DNA from 3 places in the Pantoea sp. LMR881 genome. Region 3 is predicted to be linked to each of the others. Evidence: riboswitches for the same ligand, from Rfam matches in the RefSeq annotation. Region 3 holds a riboswitch; each other region holds the start of a gene.

Region 1 (7,292 bases), on a different contig from region 3:
TCGAAATGGGTGCAAAAGCGGGCCTGGTCGCGCCAGACGAGACGACGTTCAACTACCTGAAAGGCCGTCAGTTTGCGCCGCAGGGTGAAAAATGGGAGCAGGCAGTTGAATACTGGCGCACCCTGAAGTCAGACAGCGATGCCAAATTTGATGCGGTTGTTACACTGCATGCTGAAGAGATTGCCCCACAAGTCACCTGGGGAACCAACCCCGGCCAGGTGATTGCAGTTGATCAGGCGATCCCGAACCCGGCTTCGTTTGCCGATCCGGTTGAGCGCGCCTCAGCAGAAAAAGCACTGGCTTACATGAATTTGCAGCCTGGCATTAAGCTGACCGACGTCGCTATTGATAAAGTCTTTATCGGTTCCTGCACTAACTCACGTATTGAAGATCTGCGCGCTGCTGCGGCTGTCGCCAAAGGACGCAAAGTCGCGCCGGGGGTAATTGCTATGGTGGTTCCAGGCTCAGGCCCGGTGAAGGCGCAAGCGGAAGCGGAAGGCTTAGATAAAATTTTTCTCGACGCGGGTTTTGAGTGGCGTCTGCCTGGCTGCTCTATGTGTCTGGCCATGAACAATGACCGCCTGAATCCCGGCGAGCGTTGTGCATCCACCAGTAACCGTAACTTTGAAGGTCGTCAGGGCCGTGGCGGTCGAACCCATCTGGTTAGCCCGGCAATGGCTGCGGCAGCTGCGGTCACCGGCCACTTTGCTGACATCCGTGAACTGACGACAGGAGCCTGAGTCATGGCGAAGAAATTTACCCAACATACCGGAATTGTTGCGCCGCTGGATGCCGCTAACGTCGACACCGATGCCATTATTCCTAAACAGTTTCTGCAGAAAGTGACGCGCACCGGTTTTGGTCAGCACTTGTTTCACGACTGGCGCTTCGACGATGACGCCGGAACAGTGCCAACCGCCAGTTTCGTACTGAATCAGCCCGCTTATCAGGGAGCCAGTATTCTGCTGGCGCGTGAAAACTTTGGTTGTGGTTCCTCACGTGAACACGCCCCTGGGCATTGACCGATTTTGGTTTCCACGTAGTCATTGCGCCGAGCTTCGCTGACATCTTTTATGGCAACAGCTTCAATAACCAACTGCTGCCAATCAAGCTGAGCGATGAAGAAGTCGATGAGATGTTCAAGCTGGTTGCCGCTCAGCCGGGCATCCGCTTCGTTGTTGATCTCGAAGCGCAAACCGTGAAGGCAGGCGACAAAACTTATTCGTTTGAGCTCGACAGCTTCCGCCTTCATTGCATGATCAACGGCCTCGACAGCATCGGTTTGACGCTGCAACACGAAGCATCGATTGCGCAATATGAACAGAATCAACCGGCTTACCTGCGTTAATCATTAAGCAGGCAATCAGGGGCGACCAGCGGGTCGCCCTTTTTTATACGTTACGTACCCGGGCGGACATAGCAAAAGCGGCAGTCGCCAAAGCCAGCGCCAGCCAGTACACCGCAACATGCCCAAGATGATCGCTGAGGGTTCCCTGAATCACTCCCGCTAAAATCATGCCGGTGGAGATAGAATTAGTAAACATTGTGGTTGCCGCACCGGGGCGTCCCGGCATTAAATCCTGGAACCACAGCATGCCAATGCCCGCAATGATGCCAATAAACACAGCGTTAAACAGTTGCAAAATCAGCAGTGCCTGACGTGAACTAAACAGCACTAATCCGAGATAGAAAAGAATACCTGCTGCCACCGCCAGCAGCATCAAATTGCGTTTCCCTGTGCGCTTAGCAAAATAGCCCGCCAGCAACATCACCGGAATTTCCAGTCCGGCTGCCAGCCCCATCAGTAAGCCCGCCAGTTTTTCCGGTAATCCCAGGGTACTGCTGATATAGAGCGGCATATCAATAATGTACATGGTATTGCAGGTCCACATCGTCACCGAGGCGATAAAAAGCAGGCGAACGTCGCGATCGCGCCAGCCGCTGATCGGCATGCCGCCGGTGTGCATCATCGTCTCTGCGCGCGGAACAGACGGTAAGGTCAGCCAGACGAGTAAAGTACAGGTCAAAAACAGCGCCGCCGCGACCATAAACAGCGTGACGAAGCCGTAATTAAGCGCCAGCGTAAACGACAGTGGCGGCCCGATCACCCACGCCAGCGACAGTTGGGCGCGCATTACCGAGCTGAACATCACCACTTCACGCGCTGACTGGTCAGCATATTCACGCGCCAGCGCGAATATCTGCGGCATTGATACGCTGGCTAAAGCGGATAGCAGCACGCCTAAGGTGATAAGCGTCAGGTAATCACGACTAAAAGCGAATAATAGAGCGTTGCACAGCGCCATCAGGCAACAGAATAAAATGATGTGGCGACGATCGCCTACGCTGTCTGAACGTTTAGCCACCAGCATACTGACCACAATGCCCGCCACGGCATTGATGGTAAAAAACAGCCCCACCCAGAAAGGTCGGGCCTGGACTTCTCGCGTGAGGAACAGACTGAGCGTAGGGGCCTGTAAGGCACCGGCTACGCCAATCATGAAAGAGGCCACCATAAACGCCAGATAAACCGAGTTATTACTGCGCGGCGAGTTCATACCGAAGTCCCTTACAGAATGAAAAAACAGAGGAAAAAGAAGGGTAGACGATACAGTGCAACATGAAAAAAGCCAGCAGAGAAAATCTGCTGGCGGTGTAATTGCACCCCTACTCAGAAAGGATCGCACTAAGCTGCACGATCATGGACAGAGCGCCATTCCGCGGAATGCCTCCCGCTCTTTCCATGAAACAGATTTTGCCTCTAATATGAGGCAGGAAAAACAGAGCACTTTTAACAGGGAGTTCCTCTTTTCATGTCCTCATCACGCCTGAAACAGCAATTCATCCGTTTATGGCAGAGCTGCCAGGGGCAAACGCAGGAAACGACGCTGAGCGAATTAGCGCATGTCTTGCACTGTTCGCGTCGCCATATGCGTAATTTACTCAACGCCATGCAGGATGCGGGTTGGCTGATCTGGCAAGCAGAAGCGGGACGCGGCAAGCGTTCGCTGCTCACGTTTTGTTATACTGGCCTGGCACTTCAGCAGCAGCGTGCAGAAGATCTGCTGGAGCAGGACCGCATCGATCAGCTTGTACAGCTGGTGGGTGACAAAACTCAGGTACGACAGATGATCAGCGCCCATCTGGGCCGCAGTTTTCGCCAGGGTAAACATATTCTGCGCGTTCTCTACTATCGTCCGCTGCTAAATTTATTACCCGGCTCGCCGCTGCGCCGTTCAGAAACCCATTTGGCGCGACAAATTTTTAGCGGCCTGACACACATAAATGAGGAAAAGGGGGAAACAGAAGCGGATATTGCCCACCACTGGCAGCAAAACTCACCGCTGCACTGGCGCTTTTTCTGCGTCCGGCGATCCGCTTTCATCATGGCCGCGAGCTGGAGATGGCTGATGTCATTAGCAGTCTTGAACGCCTGCGCAGCCAGCCGCTGTTTTCCCATCTTCAACATATCAGCACGCCCGCACCCTGGACGCTTGATATCACTCTCAGTCAGCCCGATGACTGGCTGCCGTGGCTGCTTGGCAGCGTAAGCGCGATGATTCTGCCTCGCGAATGGCCTGAACTGCGCGACTTTGCCCGCCAGCCCATCGGGACCGGCCCGTATAGCGTGGTTCGCAACCAGCAAAGCCAGCTAAAAATTGCCGCCTTTGATGATTATTTTGGCTTTCGCGCGTTAATTGATGATGTCTCAATATGGGTACTGCCTGATATCAGCGATGAGCTGGTGTATGCCGGAGTACGCTTGCAGGGCGAGACGGCTGACGAGAAACAGGAAGAAAGCCGCCTCGAAGAGGGATGTTATTATTTACTGTTCGACCAGCGTTCGCGCCAGGGCAGCGATGACGCCATTCGCCGTTGGGTAAGCTATTTATTTAACCCGATCGCCTTGCTTAATCATGCCGAAATTGGCTATCAACGCTACTGGTTCCCGGCTTACGGATTGCTGCCGCGCTGGCATCATCGCCGTGATTTAACCCCGGTTGAAAAGCCTGCCAGTCTGAAAAGACTGACGCTAACCTGGTATAGCCAGCATGTGGAACATGAAGGCATTGCAAATGCGTTGCGTCCTCTGCTGGCGCAGCACAATGTCGAGCTGGTCACGCAGGAAGTGAGTTATGAAATTTGGCATCAGGGCGAAGCAGAAAGCGATATCTGGCTGGGCAGCGTAAACTTCACTTTGCCGCTGGAATATTCTCTCTTCGCCCAGCTGTATGAGATCCCGCTGTTACATCACTGTCTGCCCATTGACTGGCACGGTGACGCTGCGCGCTGGCGTAAAAAGAACCTTCCGCTGGCGGAGTGGAGTAAGCGTCTGGTCGAAGAAGGGGGATTACATCCGCTGTTTCATCACTGGCTGCTGCTGGAGGGCCAGCGTAGTATGCGCGGCGTGCGCATGAATACGCTCGGCTGGTTTGATTTTAAATCAGCCTGGTTTGCTCCGCCGGAGCTGTGAACCTTGCCCTTTGCGCTGAAATGACTAGAATGTGTCGTTCTCAACGGGGTGCTGTTTGTGAAGGTTGCAAGCGGCTGAGAGATACCCGTCGAACCTGATTCGGTTAATACCGACGTAGGGATTTGAGGTCAGAACGCTCAGATCCTTTGCGACTCACTCAACAATTCTCCTCAAGGAGCGCAAAGTGTTAAAGAAAGCCCTGCCTGTGCTGCTGCTGTTATCAGCCTCTGTCTTTGCGGCGAAACCCACCTTAACCGTCTACACCTACGATTCATTCTCCGCAGACTGGGGCCCCGGCCCGGCAGTAAAAAAAGCATTTGAAGCGCAGTGTCACTGCGAACTGAAATATGTCGCGCTGGAAGATGGCGTGTCGCTGCTTAATCGCCTGCGCATGGAAGGCAAGAACAGCAAAGCTGACGTGGTGTTGGGACTCGATAACAATTTAGTGCAGGCCGCCCAGCAGACGGGGCTGTTTGCCGCCAGCGATGTGGATACTGGCGCACTGCAATTGCCCGGCGGCTGGCAGGATAAAACCTTCATCCCGTTTGATTACGGCTACTTCGCTTTTGTCTATGACAAAAACAAACTGAAAAATCCGCCAAAAAGCCTGAAAGAGCTGGTTGAAAGCCCGGAAAAATGGCGCGTCATTTACGAAGATCCGCGTACCAGCACGCCAGGGTTAGGCTTGCTGTTGTGGATGCAAAAAGTGTATGGCGATCAGGCACCCCAGGCGTGGCAAAAGCTGGCACAAAAAACGGTAACCGTGACCAAGGGCTGGAGCGAAGCCTACGGCCTGTTCCTGAAAGGTGAAGGGGATTTGGTGCTGAGTTACACCACCTCACCGGCTTACCATCTTATTGAAGAGAAAAAGATCACTATGCTGCCGCGCCTTTTACTGAAGGCCATTATCTCCAGGTTGAAGTTGCCGCGCAGTTAGCCAGCAGCAAACAGCCCAAACTGGCGCAGCAGTTTATGCGCTTCATGGTCTCCCCGGCTTTCCAGAACAGCATTCCAACCGGCAACTGGATGTATCCGGTAATCAAAACCGATTTGCCTGCTGGCTTCGCGACGCTCAGCTTGCCTGCCACCGCGCTGCAATATTCGGCACAGGATGTCGCCAGCCACCGTTCACAATGGATTAATGCATGGCAACGCGCCGTCAGCCACTGATCCCCTGCTGGCTGATCCTGGCGCACTCGCCACGCTGCTGCTGTGCAGTGTGGCGCTGCTGGCCTTTTCATCGCTGTGGATTGCCGCGCCAGAAACTCACTGGCGTAGCGTGCTGCAAGATGATTATCTCCACCACGTGGTTGCCTTTTCCTTTGGGCAGGCGCTGCTCTCTGCGCTGCTGTCGCTGCTGCCCGCGATTGCGCTGGCACGGGCCCTCTACCGGCGACGTTTTCCGGGCCGTCGGCTGCTGCTGCGTCTGTGCGCCATGACGCTGGTGCTGCCGGTGCTGGTCGCCGTATTTGGCCTGCTAACGGTGTATGGTCGCGTTGGCTGGCTGGCCCAGCTTTGTCAGTTAGCGGGCATTGATTACACCTTCTCCCCTTATGGCCTGCAAGGCATTTTGCTGGCGCACGTTTTCTTCAACCTGCCGTTGGCGACGCGCCTGTTGTTACAAGCGTTAGAGAGTATTCCAGCCGAACAGCGCCAGTTAGCGGCGCAGCTTAATCTGCGCGGCTGGCATCACTTCCGCCTGCTGGAGTGGCCGTGGCTGCGTCGCCAGTTACTGCCGACTGGCGCACTCATTTTTATGCTGTGCTTTGCCAGTTTCGCCACCGTGCTAACGCTGGGTGGCGGACCGCAGGCCACTACCATCGAACTCGCCATCTTTCAGGCACTGAGTTACGACTACGATCCCGGTCGTGCGGCGCTGCTGGCACTGATTCAACTGACCTGTTGCCTGGCGCTGGTGCTGTTGAGCCAGCGTTTTAGCAAGGCAATTCCCACTGGCAATGGTCAACTGCGCGGCTGGCGCGATCCGCAGGATTCTGTTTTAGCGCGCCTGAGTGATAGCGTGATGATTGTTTTATCCCTGCTGCTGCTGTTGCCGCCGCTGCTGGCGGTAATGGTTGATGGGTTACACGGCGGCCTGCGCGGTGCGCTGATGCAACCGGCGTTATGGCAAGCCACATTTACCTCGCTGCGCATTGCTCTGGGAGCGGGCCTGCTGTGTGTGCTGCTCACCCTGATGCTGCTGTGGAGCAGCCGTGAACTGCGCTTACGCCAGCGCAACGTTGCCGCACAGATTATCGATACCAGCGGCATGTTGATTCTGGCGATGCCCGGTATTGTGCTGGCGACCGGTTTTTTCCTGCTTTTTAACGCCACGGTTGGCCTGCCGACCTCTGCTGATGGACTGGTGATTTTTACTAACGCGCTGATCGCGATCCCTTATGCGCTTAAAGTGCTGGAAAATCCCATGCGCGATCTTGCCGAACGCTATAGCCACTTATGTGGCTCGCTTGGCATTAGCGGCTGGAACCGGCTGCGCCTGATTGAACTGCGTGCCTTGCAGCGGCCTTTAGCACAGGCGCTGGCGTTTGCCTGCGTGTTATCCATTGGCGATTTTGGTGTGGTGGCGCTGTTTGGTAATGCAGATTTTCGCACGCTGCCCTTCTACCTTTATCAACAGATAGGTTCCTATCGCGGCGCGGATGGTGCAGTCACTGCCCTGCTGTTGCTGTTACTCTGCCTGCTGCTGTTCACTTTGATGGAAAAATTACCGGGCCGCCATGCTGACACTCAATAACCTCACCTACCTTTATCAGCATTTGCCGATGCGTTTTAGTCTTAACGCGACGCGCGGTGAACG
Region 2 (7,292 bases), on a different contig from region 3:
CCAGCCCCATCGCATCGGGGATAGTTAAAATATCGCTAAAGAGGATCGCCGCATCCAGTGCGTAACGACGCAGCGGCTGTAGCGTAACTTCACAGGCCAGCTCGGCATTTTTACACAGCGACATAAAATCCCCGCTTCAGCACGGGTCGCTTTGTATTCCGGTAAGTAACGCCCGGCTTGTCGCATCATCCATACCGGTGTGACATCAACTGGCTGACGTAACAGGGCGCGCAAATAACGATCGTTCTTCAGTTCACTCATTTCAAGGCTCTCTCAATTTCAGGCGTGTAGTGTAGCATTTTCCTCACGCCCCGGCGCGGCAGATGGCAACGGTGTCTTCTATCAAACGGCGTGCCACCGTCCCCGCTGGCGGTAACAACGGCAGTGCGTCATAACGGAACCATCCGGCGTCCAGCAATTCTTTGCCATCGTGTTGCAGGTCACCGCTCTCATACTCAGCCATAAACGCCACCATTAGTGATTGTGGGAACGGCCACGGCTGTGATGTTACATAACGCACATTTTTCACCCGCACATTGCTTTCTTCCATTACTTCGCGCGCAACAGCCTGTTCCAGCGTTTCGCCCACTTCGACGAAGCCTGCCAGCACGGTATAAATGCTATTACGATGCCGGGAGTGATTCGCCAGCAGGATCTCCTCTCCGCGACGAATGGCGACAATGATGCAAGGCGCGATTTGCGGATAGTAGCGTTCACGGCAGTGCGTGCACAGACAGGCAAACTCGCGGGTGCTGTGCTGCATCTCATGGCCGCAGTAGCCACACCAGCGATGGGAACGATAAAACTCAGCCAGTTGCACCCCCGACCCGCCAGCTGGAACAGGCCAACGTCTTCATCAATCAGCTGCCGCACCGATAACATGCTGTCCGGACGCGTCTCGCAGATGAGCCAGACTTTCTCACCTGACCACTCGCCAATCACCTGTGCTTTGCTGCCCACCAGCCCCCATTTTTGCGCACTTCCATGGGGTAATTCGCCCTGCGGTAACCAAAGTTTTTGTTCATGGCTGACAATCCACCATCCAGCGTCTACGCTTGAAATCTCGTATTGCATTTTTTTCGTCATCCTTAGCGTCAAATGGCACGCTGAAGTCCTGATGTTAAGTGTGTAGATAAACAACTATACCCAAATAATTCGGATTGCAGGAAGGCGGCATGATGATCTCTCCCCAGGCGCTTACAGAGATAAGTGATGGAGAAGAAGACGCGCAGCCAACGCATTTGCAGCCTGAAGTATGAAGGGATATGACTCACATGGAGTTAGATATGCTTAACCAGTTAGACGTCCTGACCGAGCGCGTAGGTGGCAGCAATGAACTGGTAGATTCGTGGCTGGAAGCCCGACGCCAACTGTTGGTTGCCTATTACCATTTGGTAGGAATGAAACCGAATAAAGAAGCCCTTACCGCGTTGGATGAACAAGCACTGGATAATTTTTGCCACGGCCTGGTAGATTATCTGTCAGCAGGACATTTTAGTATTTATGAGCGCATTATTAGCGAAATGAGTGGCGACAGCCCGCTGATTGCCGCTGCGCAAATTTATCCGCCGCTCGAAGCAAACACTGAACGGCTGATGCAGCTTTATGATGGTCATTTACAGCAGTCGATTGATGATGATAACTGCGTGACGTTTCAGCAGGCATTATCCGAAGTGGGCGAAGTGTTAGAAGCGCGTTTCACGCTTGAAGATAAGCTGATCCAGCTGGCATGGGACAATCACCTGGCGCGGCCGCCTGTTGCAAACGACAGCCAAATGGCGCGTCCGGCGTAATATCAGCCAGATAATCACTTGTGATTATCGAAAGGCGCTTTTATGCTGAATGGGTTTTGACGACTTCGGTCTGATAAACCTGTTTTTAAATTCTTGTCGGAGTGCCCTTTTAGGGCTGAGACCGTTCATTCGGGATCCGCGGAACCTGACCAGGTTAATACCTGCGTAGGGAACAAGAGTAAATTTGTTCAGTATACGGGCGGCTTTTGCCCGGTATCTGTTACTCCTTCCGGCTCCAGACAAGCAACGTTCCCCTTTAACTGGAAAATTGCTATGTCTCTGTCAAAAACCACTCGTCGCGAACAGCGTGCTCAGGCACAGGAATTCATCGATTCACTACAAAGCGGCAGCGCATTTCCTCGTTCGAAACGCATTTGGATCACCGGCAGCCGTGAAGATATTCGCGTGCCGATGCGCGAAATTCAGCTCAGCCCAACCCTGACGGGCGGCAGCAAAGACAATCCACACTACGAAGATAACGAAGCAGTGCCGGTCTATGACACAGCCGGTGCGTATGGCGATACGTCAGCGCAAATTGATGTACATCGCGGTCTGGAAAAACTGCGCGCCCGCTGGATCGCTGAACGTGATGATAGCGAGCCACTTAAACAAATCAGTTCAACTTACACTCAACAACGTCTGGCCGACGACGGTCTTGATCATTTACGTTTCGAACACCTGCCTGAGCCGCGCCGCGCTAAACCAGGCCGCCGGGTGACTCAGTTGCATTATGCGCGTCAGGGTATTATCACCCCGGAGATGGAGTTTATTGCCCTGCGTGAAAATATGGGACGCGAGCGCATTCGCGGTGAGGTACTGCTGCAACAACATGCGGGACACAGCTTTGGCGCTCATCTGCCGCAAAACATTACGCCAGAATTTGTCCGTAAGGAAGTGGCGGAAGGCCGCGCGATTATCCCCGCTAACATCAATCATCCTGAATCTGAACCCATGATTATTGGCCGCAACTTTCTGGTGAAGGTCAATGCCAATATCGGTAACTCGGCCGTTACCTCTTCCATCGAAGAAGAAGTTGAAAAGCTGGTGTGGTCAACACGTTGGGGCGCAGATACGGTGATGGATCTCTCTACCGGCCGCTATATTCACGAAACGCGTGAATGGATTTTGCGTAACAGTCCGGTCCCGATTGGTACCGTGCCGATTTATCAGGCGCTGGAAAAAGTAAATGGTGTGGCAGAAGATCTCAACTGGGAAATCTTTCGCGACACGCTACTGGAGCAAGCCGAACAAGGCGTTGATTATTTCACTATTCATGCTGGCGTGCTGCTGCGCTATGTGCCAATGACCGCCAAACGGCTGACAGGTATTGTGTCACGCGGCGGATCAATTATGGCGAAGTGGTGCTTATCGCATCACAAAGAAAGTTTTCTGTATCAACACTTCCGTGACATTTGTGAAATCTGTGCGGCTTATGATGTCTCGCTGTCTTTGGGTGATGGCTTGCGTCCTGGTTCGATCCAGGATGCTAACGACGCGGCGCAATTTGCTGAGTTACATACGTTGGGCGAATTGACGAAGATTGCCTGGGAGTATGATGTGCAGGTCATGATCGAAGGCCCTGGTCACGTGCCGATGCAGATGATTCGCCGCAACATGACTGAACAGCTGGAGCACTGTCATGAAGCGCCTTTTTACACGCTCGGCCCACTTACTACTGACATCGCACCGGGTTACGATCACTTCACATCCGGTATTGGTGCCGCCATGATTGGCTGGTTCGGCTGCGCGATGCTGTGCTATGTCACGCCAAAAGAGCATCTCGGCCTGCCGAATAAAGAGGATGTAAAGCAGGGTTTGATTACCTATAAAATTGCTGCGCACGCAGCCGATCTGGCGAAAGGTCATCCTGGCGCGCAGATTCGTGATAACGCCATGTCTAAAGCGCGTTTTGAATTTCGCTGGGAAGATCAGTTCAATCTGGCCCTTGATCCTCATACCGCTCGGGCTTATCACGACGAAACACTGCCACAGGAATCGGGCAAAGTGGCACACTTCTGCTCCATGTGTGGGCCAAAGTTCTGCTCAATGAAAATTACCCAGGAAGTGCGTGACTATGCTGCTCGCCAGGAAGCCGAGGCGAAGCCGGTTGATATTGGCATGGCGCAAATGTCTGCCCATTTTCGCAACCGTGGCGGTGAGCTTTATCATCCTGCGGATGCTGTTCAGGAGGACAAAATATGAATGCATTCCCTGCCACCGCGCCGCGTTTAGGGCTTTATCCGGTGGTTGATAACGTAGAGTGGATTGAGCGTTTGCTTGATGCGGGCGTGCGTACGCTCCAGTTACGTATTAAAGATCAGCCTGATGATGCGGTAGAACCGGCTATTGTTCAGGCTATCGCGCTGGGTAAACGCTATCGTGCGCGCCTGTTTATCAATGATTACTGGCAGTTGGCGATCAGGCACAATGCGTATGGCGTACACCTCGGCCAGGAAGATCTTGATGTGGCTAATCTTGCGCTGATTAATCAGGCAGGGCTGCGCCTGGGGATATCGACGCATGATGATGCTGAATTAGATCGGGCGCTGGCCTTACAGCCCTCTTACATTGCACTGGGCCATATTTTTCCTACGCAAACCAAGCAGATGCCCTCTGCGCCACAGGGACTGATTGAGCTAAAGCGTCATTTAGCGCGTTTACAGCATATCCCCACCGTTGCGATTGGGGGCATCAGTATTGAACGCGCTCCGCAAGTCTTAGCAACGGGCGTAGGCAGCATTGCTGTCGTGAGTGCGATTACTCAGGCTGATGACTGGCGTGAAGCAACACGTATTCTGCTGACATTAGCGGAACCAGAGCCTGTCGCCTGATTTCTGGAAGCCGTTACGCAGCGATGCGTGTAACGTACGCAACGACGCAAGTCATGCTGGAAGACCGCGCGCAGCAATAAAGATCCATGCTGGCGCGGTTTTTTTACGCCGTGTAACGTTGCTCTCGCCGGGTAAGCTCTGCCCGGTCAGGGCCGGTTCCCCCTCTTTCTGGCCCTGCCTTTTTACTTCGCCGGGAGAATTTCTGTGTACTGTTTATTTTGTGCTGGTTCATGCATACACGCCGCCATTGCCCGTTCTATCGCAGCCCCTAACAAGGCCAGCGCGTTCTCGGTTTTCTCAGTTAAGGGCAGCCCATAATTCAGACGCAGACAGTTACGGTATTTGCCCGAGGCGGAGAAAAGAGACCCCACAGCAATTTGAATGCGGGATTCACGCAGTTCACGATTAAGGCGAACAGCATCAAACGCTTCCGGTAACTCAACCCACATTAAAAAACCGCCTTGCGGGCGCGAAACACAAATGTCGCAGGGAAAATAATGGCGCACCCAGCAACTAAACGTTTCATAGTTGCGTTGATAAATTTGTCGCATACGGCGCAGATGCGGTAGATAGTGCCCATGACGAATAAACTCAGCTACGGCATGTTGCGGCTGAGTTGCCGTCGAGCCAGTAACGATGTATTTCATGTGCAACACGCGATCGCGATAACGTCCCGGTACAACCCAGCCAACGCGCAAGCCGGTGCCAGTGTTTTTGAAAAGGAGCTGCAAAGCAGAACACGACCATCCATATCCATCGCTTTTATGGTAGGCGGACGCGGATATTCCCATGCCAGCTCGCCATAGACATCATCTTCAATAATTGCAGCATCAAAACGTTGCGCTAAAGTCAGCAGTGCACGTTTACGGTTTTCCGGCATGATAAAGCCCAGCGGATTATTGCAGTTAGGCACAACGACCACAGCTTTGATCGGCCACTGCTCAAAGGCCAGTTCCAACGCTTCTAAACTAATACCTGTAACAGAATCGGTGGGGATCTCTATGGCCCGGATGCCGAAGCCACGAAGCGTCTGCATAATGCCGTGAAAAGAGGGTGACTCAACGGCAATAATATCACCAGGCTCACATACCGCGCGGATTGATACCGATAAAGCTTCGTGACAGCCCGTTGTGATCACAATTTCTTCAGCCATAAGCTGGCAGCCGCTATCAATGGCCAGACGGGCAATCTGTTCACGCAAAGCGGCCACGCCATACAAATTATCGTAGTTGAGTAAGAGAATGTCCTGCTTTTGCGCCTGACGGCTAAAGGCCTTCCAAAGGGGTTTTAACGTTGGCTGGGTCAGATCAGGCATACCGCTGCCCAGTTGCAATACATTGTCTTCGAGTCGGCTATCAAGCAACTCTAATACTGCATCCCATTGGGTAATTTCAACCGGGCGCTGAGCAGGCCGCGTTAATGCCGGCATCGGCGGATTTGCTTTACGTGAGGCGACAAAGTAGCCCGAACGCGGCTGTGGCGTAATTAACTGCTTCTCTTCCAGCAAATGATAGGCTTGTTGTACGGTGCTGATGCTGACGCCGTGCTCCACGCTTAAGCTGCGTACGGAGGGCAAACGTTCGCCACTGCGATACAGGCCTTGCTCAATACGCTGTGCCAGCAGCGTTGCCAGATGCTGATAACGCGTCATCGTATGCCTCGCATTGACAGGAATTAGAAAAAACCGATACAGATCACATCTTTTTTTACCATTCAGATCGCCTGAGGAGCAATCTGTATGTTAAAGAAAGGTTGATTTTGAATCTGTATTCAAAATTGTTCTCATCAGAAGATAGCACTACACATTCAGATGAGGAGATGAAAATGGAATTCCATGAAAATCGAACCGCCAGGCCTGCCACATTTAGACAGATACGCAGGTTGGTGGCAGGATTGCTTCAACTGTACATTCACTGGCGCTTAGTGCAGCAAACGCGACGCATTTTGACCCACCTGAATGACAATCAGCTCAAAGATATAGGGATGACGCGTGAAGAGGTACGCCGTTATCGTTAAATATGCATCGCTTTATTTGCTTAAATACCCTGCAATAACAGGGTATTTAAGCTGATTCGTTAATGACAACGATCACATAATCAAATGAATTTCTGGCACAATCCCGACGTTATCGAATCTGTTGCCGCCTTTTATGCACAAATTGCATACTATAGCGGTTGGACAGAGCAGCAGAGGGAAAAGTGTGAGGGAGCAGGTGCTGGAGTTAAAGCTGCTAAAAGCGTTCGTGATCGTTTGCGAAGAGCTGCATTTTGGTCGCGCAGCGCGACGTTTAAACATTTCACAGCCGCCGCTTAGCGCAAAAATTGCCGAACTGGAAGATCGTTTAAATACCCGGCTTTTTGTTCGCACCAGTCGACACGTTGAGATGACAGCACAGGCACAACGACTTTTACCGCTGGCAAAAAGATGCTGGCATCAGTAGATAGTGGTATCGCGCAAATTCATCAGGTGTGTCGCGAACAGCAACATCTCAAGCTTGGCCTCGTTGGCAGCGCATTTTGGGGTGAGCCACAAAAATTGTTCTCACTGTTTATGCAAGCGCACCCTACTCTGCAAATTGACCTGAAAGAACTGAATCCAAGCCAACAGCGCCAGCAGCTTGCAAACAGCCAGATCGATCTTGGAATATGCCGTTTACAGCCCGATGAGT
Region 3 (7,292 bases):
TGTAACCCAGGCTGTCAGTCCTGACGCCATTACTGTTACCAGGCAATTAAACAGCAAAGCTGATGGTGAATACATACCCGGACTGGGTATCCCGTCTCGCAAAATCAGCTATATTCCAGCCAGCGCCATTAATGAACAGGTCATCGGCAATCTTAAAAGCAGCGATTACATCGGCGTCTATTCAGACCTGCAAGGGCCCGATGTTACGCATGTCGGAATTGTAATAAAGGAGAACGGAAAAGTCTGGTACAGGAATGCCTCTTCTCTGTCCGGTAATATAAAAGTGATTGATACGCCTTTTACGGTATTTATGAGCAACAAGCCCGGCATTATCGTTTTACACGCAAAACAAACATTATTAATGGTGTGCTGTACGCTGGTTAGCTCACTTATTAACAGAAAATCACTGAAGTGAATCCAGTGTGTAACCGGGTCAGGGAATAACCTGACCCGTCACTTAATTCACCCTGTTATTTTAAAACGGTCAATTTGTTTCCAACAGCGAATAACGTTCCAGCGGCGCTGCTTTACTTATCAATTTATTTTTAACCATATAATCTGCAAATGCCTGATATTTTTGGCGATCAAATTTACCCGCATCGCTGGTAAAAAAGGGCAACGTTGCCTGCCAGGCCTGATGATTTAAGGGCGTATTGAGTTCAGGATAGGCTTTGATAAATGCCTGCCAGACCTCCTCGGGATGTGCCCGCAACCAGGCGACGCCTTCATTCAATCCCTGAATAAATTTTGACATCCGCACATCGCTTGCCGCTGTTTTCTGGTTAGCCAACAGAATCAACTCATCATAAGCCGGAACACCGTGCTCTTCGGGTTTAAATACCTGCGGCTTTGCTCCCTGCTGCTGCAATTCCAGTAGTTCATAGTTGCGGTAGATTGTCATGGCCCCGTCAATTTTATGGCTCAACAGCGCCGATGCCGCGTCCATATTTAAATTGATCAGCTTTACCGAATCAGGATCCACGCCAGCCGATTGCAGCATATTTCGCATCGCAACATCTTCGAAACCGGGGATAGCGTAACCCAGGGTTTTCCCCGCGAAATCTTTTAGCGAATGGATATGTTCACTATCCAGTGTGGTCAGCGTATTGAGCGGCCGATCAATGAGTGTACCGACACGTATCACAGGGACATCTTTATCCACCAGCGTATTAAGCTGCGGTTGATAGCTTACGGCCAGGTCTGCTTTACCCGCAGCCAGCAGCAACGGCACTGAAGCAGAATCGGCAGGTGCTATCATCTCAACATCCAGACCCTGACGAGCAAACGCGCCGCTGGATTGCGCAGCAAAAGGGCCGCATGGTTAGGATTAACAAACCAGTCGAGCAGCAAGCGCACTTTTACATTAGCCTGTGCAGTGACAGAGCAACTTAATAACAACAGCGACGTAAACAGAGCTGCGAATTTATTCAAAATAATGTCCTTAAACAGAAGTCCAGAGGAACTGGCGGCGTAATAAGCTGACTGCGCCAGAAAGCAGCAGCGCCAGTAACAGTAAAATCGCCAGCGCGGCAAAACTCAGTGCAGTTTCCAGTCGCGCATTGGCATGCATCATCAGATACCCCAGCCCTTCGCTGGCCCCGACCCATTCCCCTATCACAACGCCAATTGGCGCGAGGATCACGGCCATTTGCAAACCAGAGAAAAACTGCGGCAGCGCAGCGGGCCAGCTCACATGATAAAAGTGACGAAATCGCGAGGTGTTAATGGTTTGCGCCAGTTCAAGCCATCCAGGCGGCGTGCGGCACAGCCCCTCAAACAGTGACAGGCAAAGCGGGAAAAAGATGATTAAGGCAGCAATAACAACTTTGGATGCGATACCAAAGCCGAGCCACAAAACCAGTAAAGGAGCCAGCGCGAAAACCGGTATCGCCTGGCTGGCTGTAATCAGCGGAAAAAGCAGCCGTCGTAACAGTTGGCTGGCTGACATCGCTATCGCGAGCACGATCCCACTACCGACGCCCAGCAACAGCGCCAGCGCGATTTCTGCCAGTGTAAATAAGAAATGGTGCCACAGCAGTCCAGCCTGCTGCTGAGCAGCTTGCAGTACCGCCAGCGGTGCGGGCAAGAGAAAAGCGGGCACGCCTGCATGGCGAGCCACCTGCCAGCCGCAGCCCAGCACCACCAGCAGATAGATAAAGCTAAAAAGGTTATTTCTCATCGCTATTCAGCCTGTGAAAAAGCTCGCCTTGCGTTTGTAACAACGCTGTATCTTCTACTGCGCGTGGCGGTTCACCATTGGGTACAGCGAAACGGTCAACGCGCAAAGGTGTTTCACTTAACAGGCAAATTTCATGCGCCATGCGGCAGGCTTCCAGAGGATCGTGGGTGATGAGCAGAACGGTTTTTCCTCTTAGCACGTTCGCGGTGAGGGTTTGCAGGCTGAGTTTGGTCATCACATCCAGCGTCGCGAAAGGCTCGTCCATTAACACAACGGGACGATCAAGGTAGAGCGTGCGCGCCAGTGCCACACGCTGACGCATTCCACCGGATAACGCAGCAGGCAGTGCATGCGCGTACCCGGCGAGCTGAACCTGCTCCAGCAATACACTGGCACGCGAAATGTTGGGTTTTTCTCCCTGCAAACGTGAGCCGAGCATGATGTTTTCGCGCACGGTCAGCCAGGGATAGAGCAGATCCTGCTGGCCCATCCATGCGATCTGCTGTTTCAACGGACATGAATTGCTGCTGATAATCTTGCCGCGATCAGGCGTAAGCAAACCCGCAACTAATCTCAATAAGGTACTTTTGCCAATGCCGCTGCGCCCGAGAAAAACGGTGGTTTTTCCACCCTGCAGATGCAGTTCAAAATCGTGAAAGAGACAACATTCTTCCCAGGAAAAACCCACTTTTTCAAAGCTGATATCCGGTCCGGGCTGCATCTTAGTTCCTGTTGGCGGCAATGATTGCCAGCCGGGTAAATCCGCGACCTTCCAGCGTTCGTGCTGCCTGGGCGGCGCGAATACCGCTGGCGCAGACCAGCACGATGCGTTGATCAACGGGTGGTTGCCAGTGTGCAATTTGCTCTGGCAGCACACGTATCACCGCGTCGGTGATACTGGCGGGTGCTTCCTCCACGCTGCGTAACTCGACAATACAGTCATCTTCGTCCAGAAGCTGGCTGTCGATAAACGCCACAGGGGATTTCTCAGGCTCCTCTGCCTGTTCGAAACGAAACTGACGAAAATGCCAGTTAGCGAAGTCGCAGTTAATCATGCAGCCGAGCGGTGAAGGTGTCAGGTTTAACAGCAGGCTGAGCGCCATTTGCGCCTGTAAAGCCCCCAGCGTCGCCACTGCTGGCCCCATCACACCTGCGGTGTTGCAGTTAGCGGACGCGGCTGGCAATTGCGGAAACAACGCCCGGTAGCCAGGACCGCCGCCGCAAAAACAGCCGACATAGCCCTGGCGACCAAGCACTGAGGCGCAAACCAGGGGAAGCTGTCGTGGATAACAGAAATCGGAGAGTTGATACGTAATGGCAAAATTATCCGCAGCGTCGATCACCAGATCGATATCAGCTAATGCCTCTTCTAACAGGCTGGCGCTCAGGGCCTGGGGATCGCTTCCACCGTGCATTCAGGATTGCGCTTCGCTAAGGCGCGCTGGGCACAAAGGGCTTTCGGTTTGCCTGTATCTGCCATCTCATACAGCGTTTGCCTGTGCAGATTATGCAACTCTACGCAATCACCATCATAAAGCCGGATATAGCCGACCCCCGCGCCTGCCAGCAAAGGCAGCAGCGTGGAACCTAAGCCGCCTGCACCAACCACCAAAACCCGCGCGGCAGTTAAACGTTGCTGACCGGCTTCGCCAATTTCCGGCAGCACAGCTTGCCGCTGATAACGACTCATAGAGATCCTTAGCTGAACTGAGCCAGACCAAAAACAGGCGTAGACGCTGCCGCCATATCGCGCCGCTCCATCATTCCTGCCTGCTGCGCTTCATACCCGGCGTGAATAGCTGACGCAAATGCACCCGCCATGCGCACCGGATCGCGCGCTTTGGCAACCGCGGTATTAAGCAGGATGCCATCAAATCCCAGTTCCATAGCCTGTGTGGCCTGGCTCGGCGCACCGATGCCCGCATCAATGATTAGCGGCACATCTTTGAACCAGGCTCGCATGGTACGTAACCCTTCTGTATTGCGTAATCCCTGTCCGGAACCGATGGGTGCTCCCCACGGCATCAGCAGTTCGCATCCCGCTTCCAGCAGTTTCTCACCGAGGATCAGATCTTCTGTGGTATAGGGGAAAACCTTAAACCCGTCGGCGCAAAGAATGCGTGCCGCTTCAACCAGTGCAAACGGATCGGGTTGCAGCGTATCGGCATGGCCAATGACTTCTAATTTGATCCAGGGGGTATTAAATAATTCGCGTGCCATTTGCGCGGTCGTTACGGCTTCTTTTACCGTATGACACCCGGCCGTGTTCGGTAAAACGCGCTTGTCGAGTTGCCTGAGTAATTCACGGAATGCGCCGCCCTGACTGCCTTCGCGACGCAGGCTGACGGTAATAATTTCCGCACCTGACGCGCAAATCGCCTGCTGCAAAATTTCTGGCGAGGGATAACCGGCCGTGCCAAGCAAAAAGCGTGACTGGGGTTGAAAGTCGTAAAACATGATTATCCTCCCTGCATCGGAGACAGCACTTCCAGCTGGCAACCCGCTTCAATGTGCTGCGTCTCATAGCGCGAGCGCGGCACAAACTCGCCGTTAATGGCGCTGGCGACGCAACCTGCGTCAATGTTTTGCTCACGCAGCAGGTCAGCCAGGGTACTGGCTTCGGTATCAATGGCGCGGCCATTGAGCTGAATACGCATTACATCGTCTCCTGTGTCAGTAGCTGTAGCAGTTTCTCGGCCATTATCGGTGCCAGCAAAAAGCCATGGCGATACAGCCCGTTCAATGAAAAAATGCCCTGTTCATAGCGCACTTCAGGCAGGTTGTGCCGGTAGGCGGGACGCAATCCCGTGCCGCTTTCCAGCACGCGGGCTTCTGCCAGCGCCGGATGGAGGGTATAAGCTGCGCTGAGCAGCTCCATCATTGCACGTGCGCTGATCGGGCTGTCGTCGTGACTCTCCACCATCGTCGCACCAAGCATGAAACGACCGGAAGCGCGCGGCACCAGATAGCAGGGAAAACGGGGATGAAGCAGACGCACCGGACGTGAAAGGTGCACTTCATCACTGTGCAGAATAAGCATTTCACCGCGCACGGCGCGCAGTTCAGGTTGTGCATCTGCTGCGTGAATGCCACGACAATCAATAATTTGCCCGCTGGGTTTACCGTTATGAAATTTGACATCAGCCTGCTGGAGATCATGGCGTAGCTGTTGCATCGCCACCCGGGGATCAAGATGTGCTTCACCGGCGAAAAACAAGCCGCGTGCAAAACGATTCTCAAGCGCCGGTTCGATCTCGCTGGGTGTGATCCATTGATGCCCGGAAGTCATACTGGCGAAGCGGATCAGCTCCTGGCTGTCACGCGGTGGTGCAATAACCAGCGTGCCGTTATGGGCAACGCCATCAATACGCTTTGCCCACCACGCGGCGGCGTGTTGTCCCCAGGCGATCACTTCTGCTGGGGCGCTTTCCGCTTCGCACCAGGGCGCAAGCATACCGCCCGCCCAGTGGGATGCCGGGCGGCAATCATCATCAGAAATGACTTCAATTGATTCGCCATGCTCCGCCAGCAGTGTCGCAACACAGAGTCCAGCGACACCGCTGCCCAGCACCGACCAGCGGCTCATGACGGACGTACCCGTTGTTGAAAGAAGAATTTCATCACGTTGGCCTTGTCGTTTAACAACGAAGACCCGTGATACAGGAAAGGGAAAAAGGCGAGAGCAATGCGAAACCGGCTCTTGCGGCATGTATCTCATCAGACATGAGGTACAAGTCTTCCTACGCCAGTATCAACTGGGTCAGGTTCGAAGGGTCGCTAAGCCGCGCGTTGCGCTATTAGCCTCTCAGTCTCTTGGGCGAGACTCCCCTGACAGGTTCTATTTGTATTTTAAGGGCGATGATTCGTCAAGCATGAGGTAACGATTTAACCCTAATCATATTTTGGCAGACGATCGTTATTCCCCTTCAGCCCATGATTAAGTTCACACGGTTGAATAACAACTTAAGCGGCAAAAAGGTCGTCAGAAGCTGCGCTAACTTCTCCGGCTGCTCTTCAGGAATAAAATGCCCGCTATGGGCCACCGTTACGCCTTCAACCTGATGAGCAAAGGTGCGTAACGGTGAAGCCATATCAGGAACAGACCCCTGATCGGCACTGACTGCGAGTACGGGAAGAGCAAGTTTTCCCTGAGAGAGACGCTCACAGTTCTGCCTGGCTGATTGCGCCACGGCGCGATAAAACGCCAGACCAGCACGTAAAGCGCCCGGGCGGCGAAAGATACGCAAGTATTCTTTCATCGCTTCGTCATCAAAAATGTAGGGATTAGCTGCTTTGCGTTTCAAAAACCAGTCGAGATAAATCTCCTCGCGCCCACTGATAAGGGCTTCAGGTAAATCGCTAACTGTATGAAAGGCAAAGTGCCAGGTTCTCCAGGCCTTATCCGGTGTCACCGGCAACCTGTCTGACAGTGTGATGCCCGGAATGCCTGCATCCAGTAATGCCAGCTTAATGACGTTATCAGGAAACTGCGCGGCCAGCGGAAAGGCAACCCATGCGCCAACGTCGTGCCCGACCAGATTGAAATGCGTAACGTTGAGATGCGCCATTAGCGCCATTATTTGCTGTGCAATAGTGTCGGTATCGTAGCCGCTCTCGGGCATATCGGAATCCCCCTGCCCCGGCAAATCGGGCGCAATGACGTGAAATTTTGTTGCCAGTTGGGGAATAACGAATCGCCATGCAAAACTGCTTTGTGGAAAACCCGCCAATAACACTATCGTCTCTGCTTCAGGATCACCTGCGCTTAAATAGTGCAGGCGCTGCTGGTTAATTAAAGCGAAATTGTGCTGATAACCTTCATTACTCATTGAAATCTCCCGATCCATAATTAAGGAAATGGTCATTTCCTAATTGTTGAAAAATTTTTAACTGAGCGTTTTCAATGCCAGCGGAACAATGCTTTGATCAGGCCGCGTAGACGCTATTTTCCCTGCTACGCGCATCCCCAGAACAATGCATAACATGAGTGACGCCGCAGCGTCCGCGTCGATCTCTGCATTAACTGAACCGTCCTGCTGGCCTTGCTGAATGAGGGAGGTGATGGTTCGCAAGTTTCGCCTCATCGCTTCGCTTACCGCCTCGGCAAGTTCTT

What was found. Region 3 has a riboswitch for thiamine pyrophosphate ahead of O3W44_RS00450 (FAD-dependent oxidoreductase). Riboswitches for the same ligand answer to the same signal wherever they lie in the genome.
Region 1: another riboswitch for thiamine pyrophosphate. It lies ahead of thiB (thiamine ABC transporter substrate binding subunit); the one in region 3 lies ahead of O3W44_RS00450 (FAD-dependent oxidoreductase).
Region 2: another riboswitch for thiamine pyrophosphate. It lies ahead of thiC (phosphomethylpyrimidine synthase ThiC); the one in region 3 lies ahead of O3W44_RS00450 (FAD-dependent oxidoreductase).

What each region holds. Positions count from the first base shown of each region.
Region 1 covers NZ_JAPVOK010000002.1:1,673,713-1,681,004, forward strand. Annotated here, with positions in the region: gene leuC (3-isopropylmalate dehydratase large subunit) at 1-740, shown strand, start outside; partial or broken gene leuD (3-isopropylmalate dehydratase small subunit) at 744-1,348, shown strand; gene O3W44_RS09770 (MFS transporter) at 1,392-2,558, opposite strand; partial or broken gene sgrR (HTH-type transcriptional regulator SgrR) at 2,814-4,474, shown strand; TPP riboswitch at 4,509-4,613, shown strand; partial or broken gene thiB (thiamine ABC transporter substrate binding subunit) at 4,659-5,644, shown strand; partial or broken gene thiP (thiamine/thiamine pyrophosphate ABC transporter permease ThiP) at 5,620-7,229, shown strand; partial or broken gene thiQ (thiamine ABC transporter ATP-binding protein ThiQ) at 7,213-7,292, shown strand, end outside.
Region 2 covers NZ_JAPVOK010000002.1:2,054,461-2,061,752, forward strand. Annotated here, with positions in the region: partial or broken gene hemE (uroporphyrinogen decarboxylase) at 1-261, opposite strand, end outside; partial or broken gene nudC (NAD(+) diphosphatase) at 305-1,074, opposite strand; gene rsd (sigma D regulator) at 1,287-1,793, shown strand; TPP riboswitch at 1,881-1,982, shown strand; gene thiC (phosphomethylpyrimidine synthase ThiC) at 2,067-3,995, shown strand; gene thiE (thiamine phosphate synthase) at 3,992-4,624, shown strand; partial or broken gene O3W44_RS11480 (aminotransferase-like domain-containing protein) at 4,728-6,275, opposite strand; gene O3W44_RS11485 (DUF1127 domain-containing protein) at 6,509-6,640, shown strand; gene O3W44_RS11490 (LysR family transcriptional regulator) at 6,837-7,064, shown strand; gene O3W44_RS11495 (LysR substrate-binding domain-containing protein) at 7,049-7,292, shown strand, end outside.
Region 3 covers NZ_JAPVOK010000001.1:51,688-58,979, forward strand. Annotated here, with positions in the region: partial or broken gene O3W44_RS00410 (N-acetylmuramoyl-L-alanine amidase-like domain-containing protein) at 1-349, shown strand, start outside; gene O3W44_RS00415 (ABC transporter substrate-binding protein) at 485-1,258, opposite strand; gene O3W44_RS00420 (hypothetical protein) at 1,255-1,431, opposite strand; gene O3W44_RS00425 (ABC transporter permease) at 1,442-2,179, opposite strand; gene O3W44_RS00430 (ABC transporter ATP-binding protein) at 2,169-2,900, opposite strand; partial or broken gene O3W44_RS00435 (ThiF family adenylyltransferase) at 2,902-3,869, opposite strand; gene O3W44_RS00440 (thiazole synthase) at 3,878-4,636, opposite strand; gene thiS (sulfur carrier protein ThiS) at 4,639-4,836, opposite strand; gene O3W44_RS00450 (FAD-dependent oxidoreductase) at 4,836-5,765, opposite strand; TPP riboswitch at 5,900-6,019, opposite strand; gene O3W44_RS00455 (alpha/beta fold hydrolase) at 6,106-7,008, opposite strand; gene O3W44_RS00460 (TetR/AcrR family transcriptional regulator) at 7,066-7,292, opposite strand, start outside.